One region of the Halomonas sp. AOP7-B1-5 genome, then DNA from elsewhere that is predicted to be linked to it. Evidence: predicted binding sites of a transcription regulator. Region 1 holds the regulator's gene; the other holds the start of a gene.
The links. The regulator FNR, encoded in region 1, switches genes on or off when oxygen is low (the NO sensors DNR and NnrR bind a similar motif). The targets are predictions, from matches to a motif close to TTGATNTANATCAA.
Positions count from the first base shown of each region.

Region 1 (9,323 bases):
GAAGACGAACACTTACGTCTCGCTTAGGCGCTAGCGAGTCCGCACACGGTGGTTAATAGCGGCGATGTTTCGCGCAGTCGGCGAAGCTCGCTCAGCTGTGCTTCTCCGGTGGCGTTATTTAGTGGTATCAGCTCGCGGCTGTCGCAGTTTAGAACGTAGGGTTGGGTGATGAGGATATCGGTATGGTGGCGCTCGAACTGATACAGAATAAATTCCACCACCGGTGTGCCATCAATCTCACGGGCAACGATATTGTCGCTATCGACAACGCTAAACTTGGTGGTCATGGGAAAAGCAAACGTCCAGGGACGCCATACGGCGCTTGAAGTATCGCTTGAAATGACAATGGCAGTGTCAGGCAACTGTGCCTGCTTGTGTTCAAACCATGAATACTCCACCTGGATTTGATAGCCCAGCATGCCTAGTCCACCGCATACCGGCACAATCCATTTGGGTAGCCGTTTGCGGCTAAGGGTTCTAAGGATCAGCCCAATGCCGGCGGCGGCAAGCCCGGCAAATACTGCGGCGATCAAGTGCCATATCATAAAATATCCTTTCTGAAAGTCATCGGGCCTCCCTTAGGAGGCCCGATGGTCACTTTTGATTCCAAAGCAGTCTGTTGCGACAAGCCGAGGAAATGATTATGGCTTAATGATCGACCGCTGCACCAGCACCTTTTGGATAGCGAACGCTTTCCACCAGCTCCTGAATTTCCCGCGGCGGTGCGGCTGTCACGCTGGAGACTGCAAAGGCAACTGCGAAGTTGATCATCGCACCTACCGCACCGAAGGAGAGTGGTGAGATCCCCAGAATCCAGTTATCCGGAGTATTGGCCAACGTGTTGGTGCCTGGGATAAAGAACCAGCCCAGATAGGTGAAGATATACAGCAGCGTACAGATCAGGCCTGCCAGCATACCGGCAATCGCGCCCATGTTGTTCATGCGGGTCGAGAAAATACCCATCATCAACGCCGGGAACAGCGAGGCACCGGCAATACCGAAGGCCAATGCTACCGTTTGAGCCGCAAAACCGGGTGGGTTCAAGCCCAGGTAAGTGGCCAGCAGGATGGCGCCACCCATGGAGATCCGGGCTGCGAGCATTTCTCCTTTTTCGGAAATCTTCGGATTAATCATGGTCTTGATCAAGTCGTGACTGATTGCCGAGGAGATCGCGAGCAGAAGACCAGCCGCCGTTGAAAGGGCCGCAGCAATACCGCCAGCCGCGATTAAACCGATGACCCAGCCTGGCAGGTTAGCGATTTCCGGGTTAGCAAGTACCAGAATATCGTTGTTAACCGTCAGCTCGTTGCCTTCCCAGCCACGATCAGTGTAATCAGTTGCATCGTTATAGAACTGAATGCGACCATCGTTGTTAACATCATTGAAGGTGATTAGCCCAGTATCTTCCCAGGTGCGGAACCACTCCGGACGCTCTTCGTAGAGAATGGGATTTTGTGCGGCTTCGTCATAGTTTTCAACCTGACCAGCCATTTCAGGGTAAACCGTGGTCATCAGGTTAAGGCGTGCCATGGAGCCCACCGCCGGCGCCGTCAGGTAGAGCAGGGCGATAAATACCAGCGCCCAGCCTGCTGACCAGCGTGCATCAGCTACCTTGGGTACGGTGAAGAAGCGGATAATAACGTGAGGAAGGCCTGCGGTACCTACCATCAGTGAAAGCGTGAACAGCACCATATTCAGTTTATTGTCTACATCGGCGGTGTAGTCCTGAAAGCCTAGTGCGCTTACCACGTCATCGAGCTTCTGCAGTAGGGGAATACCCGATTCGGTATGTGTGCTGAACATGCCGAACATGGGGATTGGGTTGCCGGTAAGCTGGAAGGCAATAAACACCGCAGGAATGGTGTAGGCCACGATCAGAACGATGTACTGAGCGACCTGAGTGTAAGTGATCCCTTTCATGCCGCCGAAAACGGCATATAGGAAAACGATCAGCGCGGCGAGCCAGATGCCCCAGGTGTTGCTGACTTCCAAAAAGCGCGAGAAGGCAACGCCCGCACCGGTCATTTGACCGATAACGTAAGTCACTGACGCTACAATTAAGCACACAATGGCGACTAAACGGGCGGTATTGCTGTAGAAGCGGTCGCCAATAAAGTCAGGCACGGTGAACTTGCCAAACTTACGCAGATACGGGGCCAGCAACATGGCTAGAATAACGTAGCCGCCGGTCCAGCCCATCAGGAACGTGGAGTTAGCATAGCCACCGGAGGCCAGAAGACCCGCCATGGAAATAAACGAGGCTGCCGACATCCAGTCAGCGGCTGTCGCCATGCCGTTGGTAATCGGATGAACGCCGCCACCGGCAACGTAGAAGTCCTTCGTGGATCCCGCACGCGCCCAAATCGCGATACCGATATACAGGGCGAAGGAGGCGCCAACGAACAGTAAGTTAATTGCAAACTGGCTCATACTGGCTTACTCCTCAAGACCATATTTTTTATCGAGCTTATTCATTCTCCAGGCATAGAAGAAGATAAGCACAATGAAGGTAAGAATGGAGCCTTGCTGAGCAAACCAGAAGCCCAGGTCTGTCCCCCCGACTGGAATGCCCGCCAACAAAGGACGAAACAGAATTGCACATCCATAAGAAACGAATGCCCAAACAATCAGGCACCCGAAGATTAAGCGGACGTTGGCTTTCCAGTATTCAGCAGCATTAGATTTGTCGTCTGCCATTGTGTTGCTCTCCACTTGTTTTTTAAGGATTGGAAAGTTCACTAGGAATAGCGTTTGGCGCATCAGGGTAATGGCACACCAAAATCACTTGCTTCTTAGTTGTCATTTTTAGTCTGTTGCTGTTTAAGCTAGTTGATCTCTTAGTGCTTGGGTAAGTTTTAATTAGCCATATGCAATTACCCTGAATGACACATGGTTAATACTGGACAATAATCGCTAAAAAATAAATCCCAGACTTTGGTATCACTACTGCTTTTAGGGTGGTTTCCTAGTTTTTAAGTCGATGAAAATCAAAATTTTTATGATGCTTTGGCGGTAAGCTACTCTGTCCTTGAACAATGGTCTAGTGTTTGGCTAAAAGATAATGTTTGCTACTTTGAATAGATGGTTTGATATTGATAGTTGTATGCTTAAAAAAGCACTACTTTAGTCGTTAAAACCAACGTCGAGTCGACGTTGGAATAATAGCTAAAGGTATATAGTGAAAGGATGGCTTTAACCATTAAGTAGCATGTTTTTATAAAGCTGTTTGCTGAGTACGGTATTTATGTTCACCGTCTAATAATAACAAGCGACATACGGGTTTTGAGGTTGCCTGCTGCAATGGCTATCTCAATGCCATCATCGTTGGTGTACTTCTGCCAGCTTGCTGTATGAGCTTTTGTTGTGTGAGGTCAGGCCTGATGGTTGATGTTGAGCTGTCCCAACTGCCGTTTACGCTACTCGATGATGAGGGGCGTGACTTCGTTCGCCGAGGTATGGATCTTGCTTATTTTGATCGTGATGAAATTATTTTAGAAATGGGCGCTACGGGCGAGTACGTATTTCTGGTACATAGAGGTGACGTCGCTGAGATTGACCCCACCTTACCCGCTGCCAGCACCGTTATTGGGCACTACACGGCAGGTGATCTATTCGGCGCCATCAGTATTTTAAATGGAAAAAGCCGCTATCGCTTCCAGGCCGAACATGAATGCTTGTGTTATCTCATGCCCAGCGCTCTGTTTATGCAGCTGTGTCGGCAGTACCCATCCTTTGAGCAGTTCTTTAGGCACTCGCTTGCCCATAAGGCACGCCTATTAACCGAAAAGCGCGCTGACGGAGGCGTGACCATGGCGGGCTTCATGTTAGCCAAGGTCGGTGAGTGTATGCGTGAGCCCCTATTGATGGATGCCTCAACCGATATCGCCGGGGCGGTAAAAAAGCTCAATGACAGCCATGCCGATAGCCTGCTGGTCAAAACTCAAGACAAACTGGGCATGGTTACCAAAACCGACTTGCTCAATGCGCTAGTGCTAAAAGGCTGCACGCAGGCAACGTCATTGGATCAGATCGCCCATTTTTCATTGGTGACGGTGACTCCTGAGCAGTATCTTTTTGAAGCATTGGTGTTAATGACCCGGCATAAAGTTACCCGGGTTGTTGTGATAGAGCAGTCAGTACTCAAGGGCGTGGTTGAAATCACCGATGTCCTGAGCTTTTTCTCCAGCCGAAGCTACGTGGTGAGCCTACAGGTGGAGCAGGCCAACGATTTACAGTCGTTGTCGATGGCAAGCCAACGCACTCCAGAGCTGGTTCGGGCGCTAATGGCGCAAGGTGTCAAGCTGCGTTTTGCGATGGATCTTCTGGCAGCGCTTAATGGTCGGATAATGAGCAAGGCCTGGGAATTTATCATTAATGAGCAGCACTATCACGACAGCTGCCTAATGGTGATGGGCAGTGAAGGGCGCGGGGAGCAGATTCTTAAAACGGATCAGGATAACGGACTGATTTTAGATGACGATGCCCAGTGGCCCGGTGTAGCAGGTGATATGCAGCGCCTTACCGATACCCTGATAACGTTGGGCTACCCGCCTTGCCCCGGCAATATTATGGTATCTAATCCGCAGTGGGTTGCCAGCGTCTCACAATGGAAAAAACGTATCGCCAAATGGGCGCGCGAGCGCGATGGCGATAGCCTGATGAAGCTTGCCATTATGCTGGATGCCCATTCGGTCGCGGGCAATCCACGCTTGCTGGAAAGCGTGCGCGAGACCTTGTTTGAACGCTGTGCGGGAGATGAGATTCTGCTGTCCTACTTTGCTCGGCCGGCGCTGCGCTTTGCAACGCCCTTGACTCTGTTTGGCTCACTTAAAAAGCCTCAGCACGGCATCGATATCAAGAAAGGCGGCATCTTTCCGATTGTACATGGTGTGCGCACCATGGCGCTGGAACGACGTATTAATGTGACCTCGACCCAGGGGCGGCTGGAGGCGCTGGCTGATGATGGCCGCCTTGAACACCGGGTGGCCGATGACCTGGGCGAAGCGCTGGCGCTATTTACCGAGCTGCGTCTCAAGCAGCAGCTTAGTGAGCAGAAGGTTAGCGGTCACTCCAACCGCGTTGTGGTGCAAGAGCTATCATCGCTGGAAAGAGATGTGTTGCGTGAGTCGCTGCATATCGTTAAAGATTTCAAACAGCGCCTCTCCCACCGTTACCACTTAGAGTACTCATGAGCCGCGCTATGCAGGGAATCGACAAATACCTCACGCTGGTGGGGCGCTCGTTGCGGGCGTTATTCAAGCGTGAACGTGAACGTCGCCGCTATGCCAACTCTCCCTACGCCTGGTTATTCCAACCCTATATGGGTGAAGAGCTGGTGGCGTTGGCCTGTCAGGTGACGCCAGGAGAAACCCCCGTTTTAAGCTTTGCCGCTGTGGTATTGAATCAACAACAAATTCATACCAGCAGCGCCTGGGTGGCAACGCTTGCCGACCTGCAGGCCGCTGACAAGACGACGCTGCGTCGTCATCGAAAGCTTTATAATACCGAGACGGCATTATCGCCAAGTACCGATACGCTACGCGCGCTGGCCGAATTTATTGGCAATCGGCCGCTGATTGGCTGGCAGCTGGATCAGCAGTTGGCCGCCCTTAACAGCGCATTTAGAATCCACCTGGGGTTTGGGCTGCCCAATGCTCAGATTGATGTGGCCAAACTGCATCAGCGTCAGCTGCGTCGCCTACATCCGCTGGTCGAGTCACCTAGCCAGTTTTCCGAAGCGCTAGCATGTTGGCAAGTTCCCGCTACCTCGACAAGCGGTTTATTGGGCAAAGCCACCGCCAGCGCTCTGCTGTATATGCGCTTACAGCGTGATATGACGTAATCTGGTCAGCTTCTAGTATGCAGATAACGTGATTTTGCCAGTTGGGCGAAGGGCGGGAGTCTTGTTAGAATAGCCGCTGCTCCTTCTACCATTGGCAGTGCTTATATCATGCAACACCTCGATCATTTTGACCCCGCCACGTCGACCGCTGCGCAGGCGTGCGACCTATCGGGCCAGCCCGAGCCTGACGACGCCAAACAAAAGCGTGAATTCAATAAGTTGCAAAAGCGGCTGCGGCGTGAAGTGGGTAATGCCATCATTGATTACCAAATGATTAATGAGGGTGACCGCGTGATGGTCTGCCTGTCAGGTGGTAAAGACAGCTACACCATGCTGGAAATTCTGCGCAGCCTGCAGCGCAATGCGCCGGTGAATTTTTCGCTGGTGGCGGTCAATATGGATCAAAAACAGCCCGGTTTCCCTGAGCATGTGTTGCCACGCTATCTGGATAAGCTCGGCGTGGAATACCACATATTGGAGCGCGACACGTACTCGGTGGTGAAGGAGAAAACCCCCGAAGGCAAGACGACCTGCGCGCTGTGTTCACGCTTACGGCGCGGATCGCTTTACGGGTTTGCTGAAGAGATTGGGGCGAATAAAATTGCGCTGGGCCATCACCGTGAAGATATTCTGGAAACGTTATTTCTGAATATGTTTTTTGGCGGCACCTTGAAGTCGATGCCGCCCAAACTGCTCTCCGATGACGGTAAAAATATCGTGATTCGTCCGTTGGCCTACTGCAAAGAAGCCGATATTGCGGAGTTTTCCCGACTGATGGCATTTCCCATCATTCCCTGCAACCTGTGTGGTTCGCAGCCCAATATGCAACGTCAGGTCGTCAAGGAAATGCTTGCCGAGTGGGACAAGAAGCACCCCGGCCGCCTGGAAAGCATGTTCAAGGCGGTCACCAACGTTGCCCCTTCACAGCTGGCCGACCGTGAGCTATTTGATTTCCAAGGACTTGAAGCCAAGCAGGAGGCGCTAATGGCTAGCCGCATTCAAACGTTTAATGCGAATTGATCGTTTGATCATCCTCTTCGCTAAGCGTAATCAAGCGCTGCATATCGAGAATATTGACCTCTCGTCCAGAGACGGCCACCACTTTGTGCTGCTGAAAGCGGCTTAAAATACGGCTGACCGTCTCGACGGCCAATCCCAGATAGTTGCCTATGTCGGCTCGCGCCATGGATAGCCGAAAGCTGTAAGGCGAGTAGCCCCGACGTCGAAAGCGTTCCGACAGCGTAAGTAAGAAGCTTGCCAGCCGTTGGTCGGCGGTCTTGCGCGATAAAAGCCGCATCATGCGCCGGTCATCGCGAAGCTCCTTACTCATACTGCGATACAGCTGGCCGCGCAGCTCAGGGAGTTCCTCGGAAAGTGAATCCAGACGATCAAACGGGATCTCGCAAATGGTCGTGGTTTCCAGCGCAATCACGCTGCCGGGATAGTGCTCTTCATCGATGCCGTCCAGGCCTACCAGCTCGCTGGGCAGAAAGAAATTGGTAAGCTGGTCGTTACCGTTACCCTCGCTGGTCACCTGCTTCAAGCTGCCCGAGCGTACCGCGTAGACACTGGTAAAGCGGTCACCTTGGCGAAAAAGCGGCTCGCCTTTTTTAAGCGGAGCCCGGCGCCGGATAATGGCGTCAAACTGCCCCATATCTTCAAGCTCAAGCGCGAGCGGCAGACACAGCGAGCTTAGGCTGCAGGTCTGGCAACGTGCCTCTTGCAGAAGCGCACGTCGTTGGCTTGCAGGTGGTGGCATTGAGTCTCTCCCAGGTTCCGTCTTTTTTGCTCAAAGGGTGTTGGCTACGCGCGCTCAGCCCGCTAGACCATTTTCGAATAGCGCTTGCCTGACTGCTCTGGCAAACAGGCATCAAACGCCATGGCTAATTGACGAATCAGCAAACGACCCATTGGCGTTGCGTTAAGCGTATCACCCTGGCGGATGATTAACCCATCCTGCTCAGCAGGGTGTAGCTGTTCTAACGCAAGTGAAAAATAATCGGCAGCATCAATCTGCCAGCGTTGGCTAATGGCGGCTAAATCCAGGCGCATATCGCACATTAAGCGTTCGATAACGTCGGCCCTTATTAGATCATCCTTACTTAATCTTAGGCCTTTCACGGTCGCTAGTCGACCTTGGTCCAAGGCGTTTTCATAGCTGGCTAAGTCGACTGGGTTTTGCGCGTAGCTATCGCCTATATGTGAAATAGCCGATACCCCGAGCCCAATCAAATCGCATTTAGCATGGCTTGAATAGCCTTGGAAATTACGCTGCAGCGTCCCGTTGGCCTGGGCAAGCGCCAGGCTGTCTTCAGGCTTGGCAAAATGATCCATGCCGATATGCACGTAACCAGCGGCCGTTAGCATCTCGATGGTGGTACGCAAGATCGAAAGCTTTTCATCAGCGCCCGGCAGGTCGTCAACATTAATGCGCCGCTGGGGCTTAAACCTCGTGGGTAGATGCGCGTAGTTAAACACCGATAAGCGCGCCGGACTCAGCTCAATCACTTGCGCTAACGTCTCGGCAAAACTCTTTTCGGTCTGAAAGGGCAGGCCATAGATTAAGTCGAGATTGAGCGAACGAAACCCCAAGCGGTGCGCTTCATCCATCAGCGTTTCGGTAAGTACGCGCGGCTGGTGACGATTGATCGCTTTTTGAACGCGCGGATCCAGATCCTGCACGCCCAGGCTTAGGCGGTTAAAGCCCAATGACTGCAAATGGCGTAGGGTAAAGACATCGGCCTCACGCGGATCGATTTCGATTGCATAATCGCGGTCAGGGGCGTTTGAAAGCCCGAACCGGGCATCCAGGCGGTCGATCAGATCGCCCATCTGTGCCAGCGAAAGAAACGTCGGCGTTCCGCCACCCCAGTGCAGCTGTTTAACGGGTCGTGAAGTATCCAGGTGGCGCGCGGTGAGGACCATTTCACGGTCCAGGCGGGAGAGGTAAGGCTCCGCCAGGGCGGTGTTTTTAGTGGCGATTTTATTGCATGCGCAGTAAAAGCAAATTTTGCGACAGAATGGCACGTGAACGTACAGTGAAAGTGGCCGTCGGCTGGCGTTGCTCTGCTCAAGCGCTTGAATCACGTTATCCGCTGTAAAACCTTCATGAAAAGCCAGCGCGGTTGGATAGGACGTGTATCGAGGGCCGCTTTTATCATAGCGGCGTAGTAACGCTTCATCCCAATGGGCGCTAGGTAATCCGGCAGGTGTAACGGGCAGGGAGGCCGCAGTGGCATGAACGGACATGGAAACGCCTCCGGTAGCTTAGAAATAAAACTCTACCTATAGCCTACCGCCGTTACGGCCAGAAAGTGTTGAGCTACGTCAATGATTGGTGTGCGAGTGGGAATGAGGTTGGGAGTCGGAGTGTGAGGGCACATGGTCGTGACCACCTAGATGAGCATTGAGCGTCCATAGCTGCCATAAGGCAAAGGCAATAATGGTCAGCGCTGCTAGGGTTCGGGTCGCCGGGTGGCGG
Region 1 is NZ_JBQTDC010000036.1:11,059-20,381, reverse strand. It holds gene ACT3XD_RS15610 (hypothetical protein) at 24-545, opposite strand; gene ACT3XD_RS15605 (sodium:solute symporter family protein) at 649-2,430, opposite strand; gene ACT3XD_RS15600 (DUF4212 domain-containing protein) at 2,437-2,697, opposite strand; gene ACT3XD_RS15595 (DUF294 nucleotidyltransferase-like domain-containing protein) at 3,381-5,192, shown strand; gene ACT3XD_RS15590 (DNA polymerase III subunit epsilon) at 5,189-5,842, shown strand; gene ttcA (tRNA 2-thiocytidine(32) synthetase TtcA) at 5,951-6,862, shown strand; gene fnr (fumarate/nitrate reduction transcriptional regulator Fnr) at 6,849-7,601, opposite strand; gene hemN (oxygen-independent coproporphyrinogen III oxidase) at 7,664-9,091, opposite strand; gene ACT3XD_RS15570 (sulfite exporter TauE/SafE family protein) at 9,170-9,323, opposite strand, start outside.

Region 2 (9,323 bases), on a different contig from region 1:
TTTCCTCTTAGCCTTTAGGCTTGGGGGGCGCTTTACGAACCGGAGAGGCATTTTTTTCGATATGTTCGATAATCATGCCCGCAATATCTTTGCCGGTGGCGTTTTCAATGCCCTGCAAACCGGGGGAGGAGTTTACCTCCATGATGACCGGCCCGTGGTTAGAGCGTAAAAGATCCACACCCGCCACACTTAGCCCCATGGCTTTCGCTGCGCGAATCGCGGTAGAGCGCTCTTCAGGCGTAATGCGGATAACGCTTGCGGTACCGCCACGGTGGAGGTTAGAGCGAAACTCACCCTCTGCCGCCTGGCGCTTCATTGAGGCAACCACTTTATCGCCAATCACGAAGCAGCGAATATCCGCACCGCGCGCTTCTTTAATGTATTCCTGCACCATGATATTGGTCTTCATCCCCATAAAGGCCTGAATAACCGACTCGGCCGCCTGATTGGTTTCAGCGAGTACGACGCCGATCCCCTGGGTGCCTTCCAGCAGCTTAATGACCAGCGGCGCGCCTTTGACCATGGTAATCAGATCGGGAATATCATCTGGTGAATGAGCAAAACCGGTGATCGGCAATCCTAGCCCTTTACGTGATAAAAGTTGCAGTGAGCGTAGTTTATCCCGCGAGCGAGTAATCGCTACCGAATCATTGATGACGTAGGTACCCATCATTTCAAATTGACGCAGTACCGCACAGCCGTAAAACGTAACTGACGCGCCAATCCGCGGAATGACTGCATCGAACGGCTCTATTTCCTGGCCTTTATAATGAATCGAAGGGTGATGCGAGGCGATGCTCATATAGCAGCGCAGTGTATCTACTACGCGCGCTGTATGGCCCCGAACTTCCGCGGCCTCAATAAGGCGGCGAGTAGAGTACAAGTTGCGATTACGTGATAGTAGAGCGATGTGCATTCAGGACTCCGGGCCAAATAAAAGACTAATCATTGTTAGGTTAGGGTTCGCCATGTAAAAATGCAGCGCCGGGGGCAACCAGCAGGCGACGCATGGCGCGGCGTCCAAGCAGCATAGGGTGACGCATATTGCTGCGATCTGTCAGAGTGAGCTCAACGAAAAAGTTCAGCTGGCCCATCTGCATTGGCGTGCGTATCACGTAGCGCCATTCGCTATGTCCGTTTGAGCTGGTAATCCGGCGCCGATCATGAAGATGCAGCTTGATACGGTGTTCAGGCGTTGTCGGCCCGCCACTATGGGTAATGAAGCTTACCCATAACTGGCCGTGCTCATCTTCATGGGTCTGAATATCTTCGGCGTGCAGTGCTGAAGTCCGGGCGCCCGTATCTGCTTTACAGCATAGATGAAGGCCCAGTTCAGGCAACGTTACCATCTCGCGGCGGCCAATGACCGCTTTAGCCTGATAGGGTAATTCCTTCACGGCTTACTCCTTGCAATGCATAGATAGTGCTATCCGTCTAACGGTTAGCTGCCTGTGTCATGGCTGCTAAACGACGCTGTATCGCTGAGCCTGCCGGAGCGTCTCGCAGTGCCATCATGACGGGCAGCCGCAAGCGCGGGATAAGCGCAATATCACGAACAACAGCGGCAAAGCTAGTCCGCTCATCTTCAGCCAAACGGTTGAGGAAAAGTGGTAAACGATATGCGTCTTCCAATAAAAGCCAGCCTCGCCCGGCAATAGCTGCGAGTACATCCGGCCCGCAGGCGTGTTTATCATCTAACAGGCTTGAGTACCAGTCGCCAACCGCCGGATGAGAGGTACTGCCTACCGCACGAATGCAGCTACATAAGGTTTCCATGTCGCCATTGTTCGCTGCCTGCTCACCTATCTCGCGCAGCGCCAGTATCATAGATACTGGCAGTGGCTGGTGTTCTAAACAGTAGCAGAGTGAGTGCACAACGCTAGTTGGCAGCGTCGCTAGACGAGAAGCAAGCGCCTCTGCCTGGGTGTCGTCCAGCCTGACCGTATAGTCGGCAATACCTTGAAGCCCTAATGCTTGCCAGTCGATATCCAGTTGACCGCTCAAATAGGCGTCAACCGGCTCAAAATGCTGGCTGGCGGGCAATCCTCGCTCAAGGGTGGCGTAGGCATTAAGCATTGCCTGAAAAGTCACATTTGGCGTGAAAGCGAGCGGATTATCCTTCATTAGATGATCTGCGTCTTTAACGTTTTGCCCCGCTTGAGCAACATTTTTTCCCAGCGTTTCGATCAGCCGGTTTAAAAAACCGTCGCGCTGGGCGGGGGAGAGTAATCCTTGCTCGTCTAGAGGCAATGCTAAAAACCAAATCGCAGGTTCCGGCATATCCCCAAGGCGAAAAACGGCCGCTATTCGCGCCTGGCCTTGCCATGGCTCGGGCCAAGCGGTATGACCCAGCTCAAAGCTTGCCAGCGTATCGCGCGTACAGGCGGAGACACGCCGGCCCATATGATAGAGCGAAACCTCGGCACCGCTGCGTGTAAAAAACTCATCAATGGTCTGAATTGGTTGCATGATGTCCTTCCGCATTTCAAGCTTGCACTCTACCTTGCCCACCGCACAGTGTCAGCCGAAACGGCGGTTAAATCGCTGCTTTCTTTTGGTTGGTGATCAAAAAACAAACAATTTCCTGTAAGCCTTCTGAGAGTAGCGGTTCCGGCACCTTTCCATAGTTTATCCACAGGCTCTTGCAGGTTTTCTGTGAATCGGTGGGTAACTGTTAATTACTGGGTATAAGTAGCAACTCACGTATAGAGTTGGGATAATAAAGGTGAACCGTTACTGATTAATTAAGGTGTTTATGAGCGTCCATCAACAGCTTCAAACCGCGCTTCTCGAGCTTGAAGCCGCCATGAAGGCCGCCAACTTATGGCGTGTCGAAACTCCCCAGGCAAGCGCTTTTGCAAGTCAGGAGCCCTTTTGTATCGATACCATGTCGCTACCCCAGTGGGTGCGCTTTGTGTTTGTCGCCCGGCTTAATGCGCTTATTGATGCCAATGCGCCGTTACCCGCCAAATGCGAAGTGGCCCCTGCGATTGCCGCCTATCTGATCCAGGAAAAAGTGCGCTCCAGTGACCAGTTTCTGGTGGTGCGGGCATTTGAGAAGGTCGATCAGCTAGTCACAGACAACTAGCGGTTAACCCATCGGGCCTGCGCACTGGCTGGCCCGGTAGGAAAAATTCATCCCGGTGTTGGTTCGCCAAGCGCTTTTCCTAGTGCTATCCGTTAAAAGCGATAGCTTAGCCCGCCCATCACGACAACCGGATCAATGTCCACAGAGCCCGCAGCCGTACCGTTAATAGTGGCATCAGTATTGATATCCAGATACCAGGCGGCCGCGTTAAGCGCCCAGTGGTCGTCGATCAGTAGGTCGACACCTACTTGGCCTGCTGCCCCCCAGGAGTTTTCCAAATTAAGTTCACCAATCGCCACGTACTCATCTGAAAAACGCGTGTAATTGATGCCTGCGCCAATATAGGGCTGCACACGGGATTGCGTGCCGCCGAGCGGGTAATACTGCAGTGTCAGGGTCGGGGGAAGATGCTTGGTTGATGCCAGATTATCCCCATTGAGAGCAATATCATGCTCAAACGGGAGGGCGGCGAGAAGCTCAACCCCTAGCTTGTCGTGGAAACGGTAACCAAGGGTAAAAGCGAAATCCGTTTTATCCTGTACATTGACCGCAAAGGCGCCATCGGCAAGTTCTCCGTTGTGGCTTTTGGGGGCCACTTTGGCGACCCCTGCACGGGTAAAAAAGTCGCCTGCACCGTAGGCAAATACTTGGCTGCTGGCGGCCAGGGTGGCCGTGGCCAGCCCCATGGTTAACAGTGCGGGGAAAGATAGATGGCGCATGATGTTGCTCCTTGCTGTTGACGTTACTCGATAAGTGTCTGTCACTTATGAATAAAGGATATCGTCATGGTGTGGCGGCATTATTGACCCAGGGCAATGAGCGCATGAAAAAGGCCACCCGGGGGTGGCCTTCAAAGATCACTTCAGACTCTTTCTATCGTTCGATATGCTGATATTCACCGGCATCGGCAGTCGCGCTGCTCACCACCAGAATGGCAATGAAGGAAGCAATGAAGCCAGGAATGATTTCGTAGATGCCAGGGCCACCCATGAATTCGCCATTCCAGCCCAGCGCGATCCAGACCATCACGGTGACAGCACCGACGATCATGCCTGCGATGGCGCCAGCGCCGTTAGTGCGTGACCACATCAGCGATAAGATAATCAGGGGGCCGAACGCTGCACCAAAGCCTGCCCAGGCGTTACTGACTAAGCCTAACACCTGAGAGTCGGGGTCGGAGGCAATAAAGGCTGCCACCAAACCTACCAGTACCACACTAATCCGGCCCACGGTAACGGTCTGCTTTTCTGATGCCTGCTTGTTCAGGAAGAGACGATAGAAGTCTTCGGTTAGCGATGACGACGCCACCAGCAGCTGGCTGGAAATGGTACTCATGACTGCCGCAAGCAAGGCCGCATACAGGAAGCCGGTAATCAGCGGATGGAACAGCAGCTCTGCCAGGATAATAAAGATCGTTTCCGGATCCTGAATATCCATACCGTTGCGGATAGCGTAAGCCCGACCAAAGATGCCGAGCGAAACCGCACCAATCAGGGAAATCGCCATCCAGCCCATACCAATATTACGTGCAGTAGGCACATCTTTCAGGTGGCGAATGGCCATGAAACGCACGATGATATGCGGCTGGCCAAAATAACCTAAGCCCCAGGTAACGGCAGAAAGCCAGCCGATGAAGGTCAGGCCCTCTGTCCACGACAGCAGCGTGGGATCGACGTCGTTAAGCGTTTGCGATGCTTGAGTGAAACCGCCGCCGCCTTCACCAAAGAGCACAACTGCCGGCATGATGATCAGTGCCAGCATCATGATGCAGCCTTGCACAAAGTCCGTCATGCTCACGGCCAAGAAACCGCCCACTACCGTATAAATAAGCACCACGCCGAGAGTGATGATAATGCCCAGAGCGTAGTCGCTCATGTCGCCAATGTTGATAATCCCCGCAAAGGCGCTTTCGAACAGCTTCCCGCCTGCCACTAGGCCAGACGCTGTGTAAACTGCGAAGAAAATAACGATAACGATGGCCGATACCGTTCTTAGCGACATTGCCCGGGTAGGAAACCGATTGGCCAGAAAGGCTGGAATAGTGATCGCATTACCATAGTGAACGGTTTGCTCACGCAGGCGTGGTGCGACCAATAACCAGTTGAAGAAGGCGCCCACGAATAGGCCAATACCGATCCAGGCCGAGCCCAAGCCAGACACGAACATCGCACCGGGCAACCCCAGCAGCAGCCAGCCGCTCATGTCTGATGCACCCGCTGACAGGGCCGCTACTTTGGGGCTCAAGGTTCGACCGCCCAGCACGTAGTCTTCAGAGGTCGAAGTGGATGTGCGCATGGCATATAGGCCAATGCCGATCATAAGCGCAAAGTAAGCAAAAAGGCTGATCCAAACGCCAATAGCCATGAAATTCTCCCGTTTATCAAGTCGGATAGCACCGACTGGTGAGTGCGCTTACCGAGCAATGCTTGGTAATCGCACGGACTTATTGTTGTTAACCCTGTCTCTTATTCACGTTACGACCTTCGAGCGTTCCTCGAAGGAGTCGTCAAAAAGAGGTTTCGAGCGTTTATGTGTAACGTTCCCTATGCCTAATGTCCCCCTCCTCAAGAGGGGGGACGTAAAGGCCGTTGCGCTATTATTTTCAACCATGAGAGATCCTTTTTGAGGAGTTCAGGTTCGTTATTATGATGAGCTATTTACTCATCGCCTAGCGCCAGTAAAGACGCGTTACCACCTAAAGCGGCGGTGTTATTGGTAACCGTTTTTTCAGTGATAAAGCGCTGCAGGTAATTCGGCCCGCCCGCTTTAGGGCCTGTGCCTGAAAGTCCTTGACCGCCAAAGGGTTGGACGCCCACCACGGCCCCAATGATATTACGATTAATGTATACATTGCCCGCACGAATTTTCTGCGCAATTTCAGCGGCAAAGGACTCATTGCGGCTATGCACCCCAAAAGTCAGGCCGTAGCCACGGCCATTGATGTCGCTGATTGCCCGGTCAAGCTCGCTGGCCTTGTAGCGCACAATGTGCAGCACAGGGCCAAACTGCTCGCGGGTTAACGAATTGATACTGTCGATGGTAAAGGCTACGGGCGCCACGAACGTACCGTTCTGAGTATGCTCGGCAGCCATCGGCGTTTCAGCGACTAAGCGGTTTTCGCCTTTAAGCTTTTGGATATGCTCAAGCAGGCCTTTGCGGGCTTCTTCGTCAATCACCGGGCCAACGTCGGTACCCAAATCGCGCGGATCACCGATGCGCAGCTCGTTCATAGCGCCTTTAAGGATTGTGATGACGCGGTCGGCAACATCGTCTTGCAGGTAAAGAACTCGCAACGCTGAGCAGCGCTGGCCAGCGCTTTGGAACGCAGACTGAATAACATCGACCACGACCTGTTCGGGCAGGGCGGTAGAGTCGACGATCATGGCATTCATGCCGCCGGTTTCAGCGATCAGCGTGGGCAGCGGTGCGTTTTCACGCGCAGCCAAGGCGCGGTTAATGATCTGCGCCGTGTCGGTGCCGCCGGTAAAGACTACGCCAGTGATACGCGGGTCGGAGGTCAGCACGCTGCCCACGGTCGGGCCATCGCCCGGCAGTAGCTGAACCACATCGCGCGGCAGGCCTGCTTCGTAAAGCAGCTCAATCACGCGGTGAGCGACAATCGATGTTTGCTCGGCAGGCTTGGCCAGTACGGTATTGCCCGCAACGGCAGCGGCAACAATCTGACCGCAGAAGATAGCCACCGGGAAATTCCAGGGGCTTATCGCAGCAAACACACCTTTACCGCCCATGATCAGCCGGTTGGATTCGCCGGTTGGTCCCGGCAGTTCAATGGGCTCGCCGAAAGACTCTTCTGCGCGCATGGCGTAGTAGCGGCAGAAATCAACGGCTTCTTTGATTTCGTCCACACCATCCGTTAAGAGCTTGCCGCCTTCGCGTGAGCAAAGGGTCATAAGCTCGGGCATGTTGTCTTCCATCAGGTCGGCTAAGCGACGCAGCACGGCCGCGCGCTCAGCAACCGGCGTGGCTTCCCAGCGCGGGAAGGCATTCCAGGCTGCATCCAGTGCCTCGGTTGCCTGCTCTTTTGTCGTCCACTGAATGCTGCCTACGCTTTGACGACGATCAAACGGGCAGGTCACGCTGTGGGTATTGGCGGCATCGTCTGCCACATCGAACGCCAATAGCGGCTTGGCCAGGTACTGCTTATCCATGAAGGCGGCCATCTTATCCATCAGCGGATAGAAGTGGCTGCGGATATTTAGGTTAACGCCCCGCGAGTTACGCCGCTTGGGTCCGTAAATATCCTTGGGTAACGGAATCCGCGTATTGGTCAATGATTTCTGCTGACGCAAGGTCTCAATCGGGTGCTGGCAAAGCCATTCCACCGGCACTTCTGGATCAACCAGCTGGTGGACGAACGACGAGTTAGCACCGTTTTCCAGCAGGCGGCGCACCAGATAGGGCAGCAGATCTTTATGCGCGCCTACTGGGGCGTAGATGCGACAGTACGTGCCTTTGGGCGCGCGCTCCAGGGCCGCATCGTAAAGCGCTTCACCCATGCCGTGCAGGCGTTGGAACTCAAACGGCCGACTGTCGTGGTTGGCAAATTCCAGAATGTTGGTGACCGTATGGGCGTTATGCGTGGCGAACTGCGGAAAAATGCGCCCGACGGTATCGTTTGAAAGCAGAAACTGGGCACACGCCAGGTAAGCAACATCGGTACATGCTTTACGGGTATAAACCGGGTAGCCATCGACACCCAGCTGCTGCGACTCTTTGATTTCGCTATCCCAGTAAGCGCCTTTCACTAGGCGCAGCGGAATTTCATCGCCTTGCTCATCCGCCAAGCGGTTAATGTAGTGAAGCACCGGCAGGGCGCGCTTGGAGTACGCCTGAATCACCAGGCCAAAGTGGCCCCAGCCTTTTACCGAATCGCTTGAGTAAACCGCGCGGAAAACTTCCAGCGAAAGCTCTAAACGGTCAACTTCTTCGGCATCGATAGTAACGGCAACATCCAGCTCGCGGGCTTTAGTTACCAGCTTGATAACGGTGTCGACAAGCTCTGCGAGTACCTGCTCACGGCGGCCGAATTCATAGCGCGGATGAAGTGCAGAAAGTTTGATCGAGACAGACGGGGCGGGCGTTTTCTCGCCCAGTGCTTTAGACGTTTTACCCACCTGCTCAATGGCGCGGGCATAATCATCAAAGTAACGCTTCGCGTCATCACGCGTACGCGCGGCTTCACCTAGCATGTCGTAAGAGTAGGTGTAGCCTTTATTGAAAAGCGGTTTGGAGCGTTTCAGGGCTTCGTTGATATCACGCCCCAATACGAATTGCTTACCCATGATTTTCATCGCTTCAACCATCGCGCGACGAATCACAGGCTCGCCCATACGATTAACCATACGGTTAATAAAGGTAGCTGGCTGGCCATCCCGCGGATGGTCGAGCTTTAGAACGCGGCCGGTCATTAAAAGACCCCACGTGGAAGCGTTGACCATCCACGACTCACTTTTGCCTGCGTAAGACTGCCAGTCGGCCGGACCAAGCTTGTCTTCAATCAGAGCGTCGGCGGTCGCCTTATCGGGGATGCGCAGCATGGCTTCGGCCAGACACATCAGCATCAACCCTTCATGCGTGTCCAGGCTGTACTGCTGTAAAAGCTCGTCAATGGTGTCGACGGCCGTGTCCATTTCACGCACATCGCGTATTAGCGCCGCCGTATTGGCCTCAATGCGAGCAAAGTCTTCGCGATCGGCATCCAGCAGTTTGATAAGCTCGCCAACGTAGGTTTCTTCGTCCACCAAATAGTGGTCGCTCACCTGGGCCATTAGCGTATCAAGATCAGTTTGCCAGGTGGCAGAATCACGCATTTTTTTAGCGTTGAGCATTGAGGCCCCCGAAAATCTAAATAAAGACAAATAGGTGGTAGGGCTTTTCGCCCAAGCAGCGGTCGAATGTAGAGTGCTATCAAGTTTGGTGTATGTCGTTTCCTCGGAAAAACATGTCAATTCCGTGGCAAGCGCTGTGGTTTTTAGACTTTAGTGGAATGATTTTTGTGCTGCCAGAGGATTTTTAGCCCTGGTTGGTGACGCTTTAGATAGTGGCTCTGATGTCGCTTGGCGCAGCATGCGAGGTGATACGCCGTAGCTATGTCTGAACGCATGAGAAAGCGCACTTTGATTGGCAAAGCCGGTTTGAATGGCAATATCGGTTAAGGGTAGCCGACTTTGCAAAATAAGCTGACGGGCGGCGTGCAGCCGCTGGCGCTTGACGT
Region 2 is NZ_JBQTDC010000010.1:63,705-73,027, forward strand. It holds gene rimK (30S ribosomal protein S6--L-glutamate ligase) at 8-916, opposite strand; gene ACT3XD_RS07415 (ATP-dependent zinc protease family protein) at 957-1,397, opposite strand; gene ACT3XD_RS07420 (DUF3549 family protein) at 1,435-2,469, opposite strand; gene ACT3XD_RS07425 (YqcC family protein) at 2,756-3,088, shown strand; gene ACT3XD_RS07430 (OmpW/AlkL family protein) at 3,181-3,807, opposite strand; gene putP (sodium/proline symporter PutP) at 3,962-5,452, opposite strand; gene putA (bifunctional proline dehydrogenase/L-glutamate gamma-semialdehyde dehydrogenase PutA) at 5,746-8,937, opposite strand; gene ACT3XD_RS07445 (AraC family transcriptional regulator) at 9,088-9,323, opposite strand, start outside.
Region 2: a site for FNR is predicted at 3,891-3,904, ahead of ACT3XD_RS07430 (OmpW/AlkL family protein). Genes of this name have one in related genera too.